Regions from separate parts of the Crystallibacter crystallopoietes genome, predicted to be linked through region 2. Evidence: riboswitches for the same ligand, from Rfam matches in the RefSeq annotation. Region 2 holds a riboswitch; each other region holds the start of a gene.
What was found. Region 2 has a riboswitch for S-adenosylmethionine ahead of AC20117_RS21825 (aminotransferase class V-fold PLP-dependent enzyme). Riboswitches for the same ligand answer to the same signal wherever they lie in the genome.
Positions count from the first base shown of each region.

Region 1: it holds a riboswitch for S-adenosylmethionine, as region 2 does, so the genes downstream of both, AC20117_RS02935 (DUF1737 domain-containing protein) here and AC20117_RS21825 (aminotransferase class V-fold PLP-dependent enzyme) in region 2, are expected to answer to the same signal.
Region 3: it holds a riboswitch for S-adenosylmethionine, as region 2 does, so the genes downstream of both, sfnG (dimethylsulfone monooxygenase SfnG) here and AC20117_RS21825 (aminotransferase class V-fold PLP-dependent enzyme) in region 2, are expected to answer to the same signal.

Region 1 is NZ_CP018863.1:611,088-615,418, reverse strand. Features, by position in the region: gene AC20117_RS02955 (ABC transporter ATP-binding protein) at 1-46, shown strand, start outside; gene AC20117_RS02950 (energy-coupling factor transporter transmembrane component T family protein) at 43-840, shown strand; gene AC20117_RS02945 (O-succinylhomoserine sulfhydrylase) at 973-2,217, opposite strand; gene AC20117_RS02940 (rhodanese-like domain-containing protein) at 2,221-2,586, opposite strand; gene AC20117_RS02935 (DUF1737 domain-containing protein) at 2,583-2,804, opposite strand; SAM riboswitch class IV at 2,815-2,929, opposite strand; gene AC20117_RS02930 (aminodeoxychorismate lyase) at 3,062-3,934, opposite strand; gene cls (cardiolipin synthase) at 4,090-4,331, shown strand, end outside.
Region 2 is NZ_CP018863.1:4,743,300-4,747,630, reverse strand. Features, by position in the region: gene AC20117_RS21830 (class I SAM-dependent methyltransferase) at 1-299, opposite strand, end outside; gene AC20117_RS21825 (aminotransferase class V-fold PLP-dependent enzyme) at 452-1,831, opposite strand; SAM riboswitch class IV at 1,873-1,985, opposite strand; gene hisN (histidinol-phosphatase) at 2,100-2,987, opposite strand; gene rsgA (ribosome small subunit-dependent GTPase A) at 3,056-4,159, opposite strand; gene aroA (3-phosphoshikimate 1-carboxyvinyltransferase) at 4,161-4,331, opposite strand, start outside.
Region 3 is NZ_CP018863.1:1,752,712-1,757,042, reverse strand. Features, by position in the region: gene acs (acetate--CoA ligase) at 1-1,112, shown strand, start outside; gene AC20117_RS08365 (hypothetical protein) at 1,376-2,209, opposite strand; SAM riboswitch class I at 2,367-2,461, shown strand; gene sfnG (dimethylsulfone monooxygenase SfnG) at 2,581-3,765, shown strand; gene AC20117_RS08355 (O-acetylhomoserine aminocarboxypropyltransferase/cysteine synthase family protein) at 3,765-4,331, shown strand, end outside.

The DNA of each region.
Region 1 (4,331 bases), 630 kb from region 2:
AACAGCACAGGTCCAGGCGCGGGTCGCGAGCGGGAGGGCGGCATGAGCCTGGACATCATGACCCCGCGGCTGACTGCCTCGCCCTTCACCCGTGCCAATCCGCTCTCGAAGCTCGCCGCCGTTGCCATGGTCACCGTAGTGGTGATGCTCAGCGTGGACTGGGTGAGCGCCGGCGTGGTGCTGGCCGCGGAACTGCTGCTGCTGCCGGTACTGGGCATCAGCGCCTGGGCATTGTTCCGGCGCGGCTGGCCGCTGGTGGTGGCGGCCGCGGTTGGCGCCTACGGCACGGCGCTGCTGGCGGAGAAAACCGGCGCGGTGGTCTTCGAAGCGGGCCCGCTGCTGTTCACCGAGGATTCCATCAACTCCGGCGTCGCCATCGGGCTGCGGTCCCTGGCGGTGGCACTGCCCGGAATCTTCCTGCTGCTGACCACTGACCCCACCGATCTGGCCGATGCGCTGGCGCAGAAGCTGAAGCTGCCGCACCGGTTTGTGCTCGGGGCCCTGGCCGGCCTCCGGCTGGTGGGTCTGCTGGTCGAGGAATGGCGGACCCTGGGTCTGGCCCGCCGTGCCCGCGGAGTCGGCGCCGAGAACAAGCCGCTGGCCAAATTCGCCGCGTTCCTTGGCCAGGCGTTCGGGCTGATCGTGCAGGCGATCCGGCGCGCCACCCGCCTGGCGGTGGCAATGGAGGCCCGCGGTTTCGGCGGGGCACAACGCACCTGGGCGCGGGAATCGACGTTCAGCAGGGTGGATATCTGGGTCTTCCTGGGCGGTGCCCTGGTCTCGGCGGCAGCCGTTGCCGCCGCCGTCTCCGCCGGGACCTGGAACTTCATCCTCGGCTGACCCCGGCTCCTTCGCGATCCACTGGTCAGCTGCGGCCCTTTTCAGATTTGGGAAGGGCCGCAGCTGCCTCCTCGATTACGGCTGCGCGCAAAAGGCGCGTGCCTTCGTCAACGCCCTGGATCTACGGGCCGGCTACGGTTTGGAGAGCGCCCGGTCCAGGTCCTTGAGCAGGTCCCCGGTGGCTTCCAGACCCACGGACAGCCGGACGAAGCCGTCGCCAAGCCCGATCGCGGCCCGTCCGTCCGGTCCCATCGCGCGGTGCGTGGTGGTGGCCGGATGGGTGATCAGGGACTTGGCGTCGCCGAGGTTGTTCGAAATGTCCACCGTGGTCAGCGAGTTGAGCAGCCGGAACGCGGCGGCCTTGGCGTCCGCGCCGCTGGCGGCATCCGGCTCAAGCTCAAACGTGACCACGGTTCCGCCGCCGCTCATCTGGCGGCGCGCCAATTCGTACTGCGGATGCGATTCGAGGAACGGGTAGACCACCCGCCGCACCGCCGGCTGGGTTTGCAGCCAGCGGGCGATCTCCAGGGCGGATGCCGTCGAATAGTTCACGCGCAGGGACATCGTCTCCAGCCCCTTGAGCAGTGTCCAGGCGTTGAACGGGCTCAGCGCGGGACCGGTGTGGCGCATCAGCTGCTTGACCGGGCCGTTGATGAAATCCGCACGCCCCAGCACGGCACCGCCCAGCACACGGCCCTGCCCGTCCATGTGTTTGGTACCCGAATAAACAACGACGTCGGCCCCCAGTTCCGTTGCCTGCTGCAGCAGCGGGGTGGCGAAGACATTGTCCACCACCACCTGCGCCCCGGCGGCGTGCGCCAGTTCGACGACCGCCCGGATGTCCACCAGCTCCTGCAGCGGGTTGGACGGCGACTCGAAGAACACCGCGGCGGCCGGGGTGGCGAGGGCCTGCTCCCACTGGGCCAGGTCATGGCCGTCCACAAAGACCGTTTCCACGCCCCAGCGCGGCAGGATCTCGTTGAGAATGACAAAGCAGGAACCGAACAGGCTCCGGGCTGCAACGACCCGGTCACCGGTGGCGAGCAGGGCGCCCAAGGCCGTGAAAACCGCACTCATGCCGCTGGCGGTGGCGAAGCAGGCCTCGGCTCCCTCGAGCAGCCGGAGCCGTTCCTGGAAGGCAGCGACCGTGGGGTTGCCGTAGCGGGAATAGACGAAGCGTTCCACCTCGCCGTTGAAGGAGGCTTCGGCTGCCTCGGCGGAATCGAAAACGTAGCCGGAGGTCAGGAACAAGGCTTCGGAGGTTTCCTGGAAGCCCGTGCGGTCAAGGCCGCCGCGGACTGCCCGCGTCTGCGGGTCCCAGCCGGCGAGCAGCTCCGCCGGGTCCGGCCCAGGGCCGGAAGGCTCCGCGGGCACCATCGGCTAGCCCCGCTTCCAGGGCAGATCGCTCTGCTGCCAGCCGCCGGCGGCTTCGAAGCCACCCAGCACGTTGTACGCGGTATGACCGGCGGCGGTGGCGCTGATGGCGGCATCGATGGAGCGCCGCCCCGAACGGCAGATCAACAGCAGCTCCTTGCCGCGCAGCGACTGCAGCCCGTTGAGGAAGCCGGCATTGCGGCTGCCGTCAATCCGGTTCCACTCGATGAAGCGCGCGGGAGCGCCGTCGTCGTTCGTCACGGGCACGCCCACCTGCTGCCATTCGGTCTCGGTACGGACGTCCACGAGGACGGCACCGCCGCGCAGCTTCTCCACGGCTTCTTGAACGGTGAGGTCTCCGGCGTAGCTCATGCGCTGTGTCCCTTCAGCACCACGGCCTGGGCGGCGATGACGCGTTCGCCGTCGAAGGCAATCGAGGGGTTGCCGTAGAGTTCGTAGCCCTCCGCCAGCGCGGCGCTGACCCGCGCGCAGAAGGACCTGTCGTCCGGCCCGGTCAGCAACCGGTAGGGCAGGGGGCTGCCCGCTGCATTGCCAACGGGGGACTGGACGGGTTGTTCCAACGGGGGCATGGGGCACTCCTGATCACGCTTGCAAATGAACCAAATGAACACTGCCGAGTAGTCACCTGAGGCACCCCGCCGTGAAGAGGGTTGCCGGCCAGCACAGTCAGGGCTTGACGCTGGACCTCGTTACTCTGCTCAAGAAAGTAGCACGGGGCCGTCCCCGGCACCCAAGCCGGGGCGTCGGCGTCGTCATCATTGGTAACCGTTACGTAGGTTTACGACGGCGGAAGGCCGCAGCCCTGGCCGCCGTGGGAAGCGCTGGGCTACTCGCGGCTGCCCTTGGCCAGCAGCGCCGTCAGTTCCTCCGTCATCTCGTGTGACACCGGGATGGCCCGGCCGTCGATCGACTTGACCGGTGCCAGCAGCCGGATGCTGGAGACCAGCCACACCGCATCGGCTGCCAGCAGGTGGTGCGGCTCCAGCGGCCCGTAGCCCAGCTGCCAGCCGGCATCCGCGGCCGCGTTGAACAGGGCGCCCTGGGACGTGCCGGGCAGGATGCCGTTTTCGAGCAGCGGCGTGGTGAGCGTCCGGACGCCGTCGCGCACGGTCGCCATCAGCACCGTGGAGGTGGGGCCCTCCAGCACCAGTCCGTCGGTGGAGGTGAAGATGACATCGTCCGCCCCGTTGGCCTTGGCGTAGCGCAGTGCGGCCATGTTCACGGCGTAGGAAAGGGTCTTGGCGCCCAGCAGCAGCCACGGCGCGCGCTCGGCGATGTTGCTGTCGTAGCCGCGGTCCAGCAGCAGCACATCGAGGCCTTCCTGCCGCTGGTCCCTGCCGAGGGAACCGGGCAGCGAGGCCTGCACCCACGCGGTGGGACGCTCCGCGCCCTCCACGCCGCGCGTGACCAGCAGCTTGAGCACCAGCTCTTCAGCCGGGGCATGTTCGGCGACGGCGGTGGCGATGGCCCGCTCCCAGGCATCGGACGGCGGAATGTCCAGGTCCATGATGCGCGCCGAGGACGCCAGCCGGTCCAGATGCGCCTGCACCTTGCGGGGAACACCGTCCACGGCCAGGAGCGATTCGAAAATGCCGTCGCCACGGGTGGCGCCCAGATCGGTCGCCATCAGCTGCGGCTTCGTGGCATCGGCGATGCGCCCGTTCTCCAGGGCAGGGTCGAGAAACACCAAAACTGTCATGGGATCAGCATAGATTGCCGCGCGGGCACATTAGGCTGTACAAGGACAGCGCCGTGGACCGGCGGGAAAGGGAGGAGTTCGCTGCCGTGTTGTGGTCGCTTGCGGGTCTGGGCACGTTCCCGGACTGGGTTGTCGTGGTGGCTTCGATACTGGACATGGGAATCCGGATCGCGGCGCTGGGGATTGTGCCGGGCAACCGCCGCCCCACCACCGCCATGGCTTGGCTGCTCGCCATCTTCTTCATTCCGCTGGTCGGCATTGCGCTGTTCTTCATGTTCGGCAGTTTCCGGCTTTCGGACCGCCGGATCGCCAAACAGACCGAGATCAACCGCAAAGTCTGGGCAGCCACCCAGGACATGGAAGAACCGCGCAGCGAACGCGAAGCACCCGCCTGGGT
Region 2 (4,331 bases):
TGTTCGGCCGTCCCCAGTACGATCCGGGCTGCGGGGTAGTTGATTGCCAGTTGCTCCAGCATGTCGGCCGACGGATCCACGGCGGTCACCCGCAGCCCGCGGGCCAGCAGCGCCGCCGTATATTTTCCGGTACCGGCGCCTACATCCGCGGCGTCCCGTGCCGACGGCGGCACCAGCCAATCGACGGCGTCATCGGGGTAGCCGGGACGGACCCGGTCATAATGCGCGCCACCCTGCTGGAAGCTGCTGCCGAACTCCCGGCGCCGTTCGTCGTCCATCCGGGGTCCGCCGCGAACCACTGCCACACTCCTCGTGCACCCTCTGCCCTCTGGCTGGGGCCTCTCCTTGACCTGTCATTGACGCCGCCAGCCGCCCGTGCCCACTGCACAGGCGGCTTCGCAAACGACGGGTCAATTAGATCATGCTCCATCCGGCGTGCAGGGATACGTTCCTAGCCCAAGGAGCACGGCGCCGCCCCGGCGGTTCCCGGCGTCGCCGGTGCCCACTCGGGGAAGGCCCGTGTTTCCACCGCTGGCACCCAGCGTCCGCTCTCGACGACATAGTCGTGGCGCAGGCCGTCGCGGACCAGCGCTGCCACTCCGTCCGCGAGCCGGGCCGCGTCTTCCAAGCGGGACCCCAGCCCGAAGCTGGCACGCAGCGCACCGGACGGCAGCCCGAGGCGGTTGAGCAAGGGATGGGCGCAGAACTTGCCGTCCCGCACGCCGACGCCGTGTTCTGCCGAGAGATACGCGGCGACGAGGCCCGCGTCGTATCCAGCCACCGAGAAATTAACGACGCCGATGGCATCCAGCGGGGTGGCCTCGCCGCTGAAAATCCGGTGCACGGTGACCGAGTCCACCGCCTCCAGCCGCTCGATGAGATACCCACGCAGCACGGACTCATGCTGCTGCCACGCTTCCTCATCCAGTTGCGCGATGTGCTCGGCGGCCCGGGCCAGGGTGGCCGCACCGAGCACATTGGGCGAGCCAGCCTCATGCCGGGCCGGCCCCGTAGTCCAGACCACGCCGTCCAGCCGGACCTGTTTCACCGCGCCGCCGCCAGCCAGATGCGGTGTGCCGGAATCGAGCCAGTCGGCCCGCCCGATGATCGCTCCCGCGCCGAACGGGGCATAGAGCTTGTGCCCGGAGAGGACTACGTAGTCAATGTTGTCCCGGGCAATGTCGAGGCGCCGGTGCGGGGCGAGCTGGGCCGCATCCACCACTACCCGGGCCCCATACCGGTGGGCAAGCCGCGCGGTTTCGGCGATCGGGAATATCTCGCCGGTAACGTTCGACGCGCCGGTGATGGCAACGAGAGCCACCTGGCCACCGGCCAACTCGGCCTCGATGGCTTCGAGGGTGGCGGCAATACTTGGCCGGGCCACCACGCTGCGGTGCGGTACCGCCTGCCAGGGCAGCAGGTTGGCGTGGTGTTCGATGTCCAGGTACAGCACTTCGCCGCCGGCCGGAATGCAGCCGGCCAGCAGGTTCAGGGAGTCGGTGGTGTTGCGGGTGAAGATGACAAGGTCATCGGTCCGCCCGCCGACAAAAGAACGCAGGACGTTGCGTGAATGCTCGTAGACGGAGGTGGAGACCTGGGATGCGTAGCCGGCACCGCGGTGGACGCTCGCGTAGTAGGGGAGCAGCTGCTCCAGATAGGCGGTGACGGAAGCCAGCGCGGGTGCCGACGCGGCGTAGTCCAGATTGGCATAGCGTATGGCGCCGCCGTCCAGCAGGGGAGCGGCGAGTTCTGCCCCGGTAACTTCCTGGAACGGTTGTTCCGCAGCCAGCAGTTCGGGGGACAGGGCGGAGTCGATAACGGTGGTGCTCATATGACCTCATCTGGTGAGGGACCCGTGCCAATGGCAGAGCGGATCCGCGCTTGCCGAACCAGTCAGGAACGGCCAGGTCGTCACCCGGGGCACCCCGCCGCGTGAGGAGGGTTGCCGGCCAGCTAACCGGGGTTTAGCGCTGGCACTCGTGACCTGCCATCGAGATTATTGTCCGGCCGGAGGGGCCGCATCTTTGTTACGGGAACGAAAAGGCGGCCATCCCCGGAATGGGGACGGCCGCCGTCGTAATTCGTCACAAAAGACAGCGTCAGCGCAGGCCGTCCGCCTCCATGGAGGCCTCCGGAGCGGTTTCCGGCAGGGACCCGTCCTCCGGGTGTGCGGCCGGACGCTGGCCGCGCAACTGCGGATTGAGCCGGTAGAGGACCTCGTCGTGCAGCGTGCCGTTCGTGGCCAACGCGTTGCCGCCGAAGGGTCCGTCCTCGCCCTCGAGCGAACTGAACCGTCCGCCGGCCTCGGTCACGATCGGCACGAGGGCCGCCATGTCATAGAGGTTGAGTTCGGGTTCGCAGGCAATGTCGACGGCGCCCTCGGCCACCATGCAGTAGGACCAGAAGTCCCCGTAGGCACGGGTGCGCCAGACGGATTCGGTGAGGCCGAGGAACTCCGGGAAGTTGCCGCGTTCCTGCCAGCCGGTGAGGCTGGAATAGGAGAGGGACGCGTCCTCGAGCCGGTTGACATCGGATACCCGGAGCCGGGTGGCCGCGGACAGCGAACGTCCCATGTAGGCACCGGTTCCGGTCGCGGCCCACCAGCGCTTGCCCAGAGCCGGCGCGCTGACCAGGCCGACCACGGGACGGTCTTCGTCTACCAGCGCGATCAAGGTGGCCCAGACCGGCACCCCGCGGACGAAGTTCTTCGTGCCGTCGATGGGATCGATGATCCAGCGGCGGGAGCCGTGGCCGCTGCTGCCGTATTCCTCGCCGAGGACCGCGTCGCGCGGCCGGGCCCGGGAGAGTTGGCCGCGGATGGCCTCTTCAGCGGCGCGGTCCGCATCCGTGACAGGGGTGAGATCCGGCTTGGTCTCGATTTTCAGGTCCAGCGCCTTGAAGCGGGCCATGGTCTGCGAATCCACGGAATCGGCCATCACATGGGCCAGGCGCAGATCGTCGTTATAGCTTTGAACGTCACGGGTCATAGGCTTCAACTTATCCTTATTTGGCGGCCGGATGCGGGATGTGAAGTCCCTGACCGACGACGGCGGTGCTACTGGAACCCGAGTTCCTTCGCCTGGGCGCGTTCTTCCGTTCCCAGCAAACGGCGCAGCGAGGCCAGCCGTGCCGGGCCGGATTCGCCGGCCTGCCCGGAGGCCACCCAGGCGTCCACGCCGCAGTTGACGGCATGGTCGTCGTGCTTGCAGCCCCGCTCGCAGTCCGCCGTCCCGGGCTCCAAATCGGGAAAAGCGGAAATGATCCGGTCCGGGTCCACGTGGGCCAGTCCAAAAGAACGGATGCCGGGCGTGTCGATGATCCAGCTGCCAGCCGGAGCGTCGGCCAGCTTCAGGGCCAGCGCCGAGGAGGAGGTATGCCGGCCCCGCCCGGTCACCGCGTTGACTCCCCCCGTGGCGCGCTCCGCCCCCGTGAGGGCATTGACCATGGTGGACTTGCCCACGCCCGAATGGCCGAGCATGACGCTGACCATCCCATCCAGATAGCCACGGAGCGCCGCTACGGCGTCACGGTCGAGACGGGCAGACAGCCCGTCGGCGGACCGTGCATCCACCCCGGAGCCCTCCGTGCCGGCCGTCCGGCTGACGATCACGGGCAGGTCCAGGTGCCGGTAGTTGGAGAGCAGTTCTTCGGGATCCTTGACGTCCGCTTTGGTGACGCACAGCAGCGGGCTGATACCGGCGTCGTACGCCGCTACCAAGGCGCGGTCGATGAAACCGGTGCGCGGCTCGGGGTTTGCGGCGGCCACGACGATGACCAGCTGGTCTGCATTGGCGACGACTACCCGCTCCACGGGATCTGTATCGTCGGCGCTGCGGCGCAACAGCGTCCGGCGTTCCTCAATCCGGACCAGCCGGGCCAACGTATCCGGCTCACCGGTAATGTCACCGACGAGCGCTACGAAGTCGCCGGCCACCACCGGACTGCGACGAAGCTCCCGGGCACGGGCGGCGACAACCACCCGTTCCCGGGCAGTGTCTTCATCGACGACCGCGGTGTAGCGGCCGCGGTCCACGGTGATGATCCGCCCGATGACGGCGTCTTCGTGGGCAGGCCGTTCCTTGGTACGCGGACGCGAGCCGCGCTTGTTGGGACGGATGCGGACATCGGACTCGTCCCACGTACGGTTGCCGCGCACCACCTTAGAGCGCTCCCGCCTCGGACTGGCGGACGGAAGTCTCGAACAGGTCCTGCCATAGCCGCGGGAACTCGGGCATGGTCTTGGCCGTGGTGCCGATGTCTTCGACTTCCACGCCCTCGACTGCCAGCCCGATAATGGCTCCGGCGGTGGCCATCCTGTGGTCCTCATATGA
Region 3 (4,331 bases), 1.8 Mb from region 2:
ACGTCCACTGGTGCACGGCGGACCTGGCCTGGGTCACCGCGCACACCTACGAGATCTACGGCCCGCTCTCCAACGGCGTCACCCAGGTCATCTTCGAGGGCACGCCCAACACCCCGCACCCGGGCCGCCACTTCGAGATCATCCAGCGCTACGGCGTGACCAGCTACTACACGGCGCCCACGCTGGTGCGCTCCCTGATGGGCTGGTTCCCGGACGGCATCCCCGCCGACTACGACCTCAGCTCCATCCGCCTGTGCGGCACGGTGGGCGAGGCCGTGAACCCCGAGGCCTGGCGCTGGCTGCGCACCCAGGTCGGCCGCGACTCGCTGACCGGAGATCCGGCCTCGGGCGTTCCCATGGTGGACACCTGGTGGCAGTCCGAAACCGGCGCGACCATCCTCTCCCCGCGCCAGACGGACGCGTCCTTCAAGCCGGGGTGCGCCACCCGCGCGCTGCCCGGCGTGGCCACCGACATTGTCGACGACGCCGGTAAGCGCGTAGGCGCGAACGTGCAGGGCAACATCGTGGTCACCAAGACGGGCCCCTCGATGGCGCGAACCGTGTGGGGCAATCCCGAGCGCTACTTCACCTCCTACTGGGAGAAGTACGCGGACCAGGGCTGGTTCCTGGCCGGCGACGGCGCGCGGTTCGACGACGACGGCGACACCTGGATCCTCGGCCGCACCGATGACGTGATCAACATTTCCGGCCACCGTTTGTCCACCATCGAGATCGAGTCCGCCTTGGTCTCGCACCCGGCGGTGGTGGAGGCCGGCGTGTGCCCCACGTTTGACGCGAAGACCGGCCACGCGGCCACCGCGTTCGTGGTGCCGGCGGACAAGTCGCTGATCGCTGCATCCACGGCCGCCGAGCCGACGGCTGAGCAGGCTGCGGCCGCTGCCGAGTTGCGCGCGCATGTTGCGACCCAGATCGGGCCGATCGCCAAGCCGCGCGAGATCGTGTTTGTCCCGGACGTGCCCAAGACCCGGTCCGGCAAGATCATGCGGCGCCTGCTGACCCAGCTGTTCGAGGGCAGCACGTTGGGCGACACCACGAGCCTGCAGAATGAGCCCTGCATCGCGGACATCAAGGAGATCTGCGAGGCGCGGTAGCCCGGCCCGGGGGCCGGCACCGCAGCCGGACCCCTCGGCCCTGCCCTGCCCCCGCTGCCATGCCCCCGCCCTGCGCTGCCCTGTACCGGCCCCACGCCCCGCTGTCCTGCCCGCGCCCTGCTGCCCTTCCCGCGCCCTGCTCGAGCCCATGTTTTGAAGGGGGCATCTGCATCATGCCCAGTCACAGCGTCGGCAGGTTCCAGAACATGGACCGTTAGGCCTGAACTTGGGCTCGAGCATCCATCGATCGCGCATAACTCGCCTCAGGCCACTCGACGAACTGCCGTTTTTACCTCTGCCACGACTTTCTCCGGCGTAAATACCAGGTCCTCGTACAGATAGCGCAAAGTAGGATAGCCGCTCAGGACGCCGGCGTTGTTCCGCTTCCGGTCGTTTCGAAAGGATGCCCGGTCCCAGTGAAAGTCGAAGCCGTCCAACTCGACGATGAGGCATCGCTCGACAATCATGTCAACGCGTCCAAGCCCTCGGATCCGCACCTGCGTTTCTACATGAAGTCCTGCCGTACGGAACAGATCCCGGGCAATGACTTCAAGCGGTGAATCGGCATCGTCCCCGATGCCCTTGACCACTGCCCGGCGGACACCGTTCCGTTTACCCGGTAAGAGTTCCAACAGCTGTTCCCGGGTTACTGCTTGCCGGCGCACTGCCGACTCCGCAATCACCAGTGCTTCCAGCCGGGGACGGCAACGAATGGCGTGGAGGACGCAGTCAAGGACTGCGACGTAATTGCCCGGGCCTCGCTCGCCCAACAACTGGCCACGGTGTTTGACGAAGGGGCCGGGGTGCCGGCCGTTGTGTGTCCACACATGCACTTGGCTCGGATTCTTAATGGTCCACAAGCCGAGCTCCTTGGCGGCTGAGACACAGGTGAGCAACCCGCCCGGCATCAGCGCAGACCGTAGAACCGGGTCGGCATTTGGCGTTCCGACGAGGCCCCTCCTCAGCGCAACAATGTCCCCCTGGGCGATGGCTGCCCTGATGCGGTAAGACCCGAAGCCTGCCTTGACCAAGTCCGCGACCTGGAGCGTACCCCCGTACCGTGCCACATACTCTGCGATGGGATCCAAGTTCTGCATAGTCAAGAGGATGTCCAAACATGCAGTTCCACGGCCAGAGCCTCTTCGAAGCTGTGGAAAACATTGTTGATATCCAGCACACTCGGCAAACTCCCGGGAGAACGCAATGCGGCTAAATATTCTTGGCCGCCGCCCGTAACAGTTGCGAGAATAGTCGGGACCATCCCGAGCGGCCGAGAGATCTGGCTCTTTGACGCCGCAGCAACCATCCGGACTCCACCGGAGAGGTGCTACCGCCAGAAGCGATGGAGAGAGCGCAAGCAATCTTTGATCCGGATGGCGCAAGGCTGTCCGGCCTGGCGCCCGACGGATCGTCATTGCCCGGGATTCCCGCACATCGCGCCGCGGCGCAGACTTTGAAGGAATTCGCCATGAGCACCAACACCTCGGTCAGCCAGGTAGCTGATCTCGAAACCCCGCTGAAATTCGCCTACTGGGTCCCGAACGTTTCCGGCGGCCTGGTGGTCTCCACCATTGAACAGCGCACCAGCTGGGACTTCGACTACAACAAGAAGCTGGCCCGGATCGCCGAGAACTCCGGCTTCGAATATGCCCTGACGCAGACCCGCTACGCCGCCAGCTACGGCGCGGACAAGCAGCACGAGGCCACCAGCTTCTCGCTGGCCCTGCTCGGCGCCACCGAAAAGCTCAAGGTTATCTCCGCCGTCCACCCGGGCATGTGGCATCCCGGCGTGCTGGCCAAGTTCATCATTACGGCGGACCACATTTCCGGCGGCCGCGCGGCCGTCAACGTTGTGTCCGGCTGGCTCAAGGACGAGTTCGTGAACTTCGGACTGGAGTGGCTCGAGCATGACGAGCGCTACGTCCGCACCGAGGAGTTCATCCGGGTGCTGCGCGGCCTGTGGACCGAGCAGGAGTACTCGCAGTCCGGCAAGTACTACAACATCAACAACTTCACCCTGAACCCGGCGCCGCTGGACGTCCCGGGCCGGGCGCACCCGGAGATCTTCTTCGGCGGCAACTCCACCGCCGCCCAGGCCGCCGCCGGCCGCACCGCCGACTGGTACTTCTCCAACGGCAAGGACCTGGCGGGCTTCGAGGACAACATCTCCGGCGTCACGGCCGCCGCAGCCGCCGTCGGCCGCACCCCGAAGTTCGGCCTGAACGGCTTCGTCATCGCCCGCGACACCGAAGCCGAGGCGAAGGACACGCTGCGCGAGATCGTGGCCAAGGCGCACCGCCCCGCCGTCGAAGGTTTCCGCGCCGCGGTCCAGGAAGCCGGCGCCTCCACCAAGGACGGCAAGGGCATGTGGGCCGATTCGAGCTACGAGGACCTGGTCCAGTACAACGATGGCTTCAAGACAGGACTTATAGGTACGCCGGAGCAGATTGCCCAACGTATCGTGGACTTCAAGAAGATCGGCGTGAACCTGATGCTGACCTGCTACCTGCATTTCCAGGAAGAGGTCGAGGCCTTTGGCCGCAACGTCCTGCCGATCGTCCGCGAACTCGAGGCAGACCTGGCCCGCAAGAACGGTACTGAGCTGAACACGGACCTGCTGCCCGAAACCAACTTTGAAGGAGCCACGCTTTAATGGCTGAACGCACATTCGGCTTCCGCACCCGTGCCCTGCATGCGGGTGGAACTCCCGACGCCGAGCACGGTGCCCGCGCCGTACCGATCTACCAGTCCACGTCCTTCGTCTTCAAGGACACCGACGACGCCGCCAACCTCTTCGCGCTGCAGAAGTACGGCAACATCTACTCGCGGATCGGCAACCCCACGGTGGCCGCGTTCGAGGAGCGGATCGCCTCGCTCGAAGGCGGCATCGGCGCCGTCGCCACGTCCTCCGGCATGGCGGCGGAATTCATCACCTTCGCCGCGCTGACCGGAGCCGGGGACCACATTGTGGCCTCTTCCAAGCTCTACGGCGGGACGATCACGCAGCTCGATGTCACCCTGCGCCGCTTCGGTGTAGAGACCACGTTCATCGACAGCAATGATCCGGCCGATTTCGCCGCAGCAGTGCAGGAGAACACGAAGGCCGTCTACACGGAGATCGTCGCCAACCCGTCCGGCGACATTGCCGATCTCGAGGGCCTGGCCACGGTAGCGCACGACGCCGGGATCCCCCTGATCGTCGACGCCACCTTGAGCACG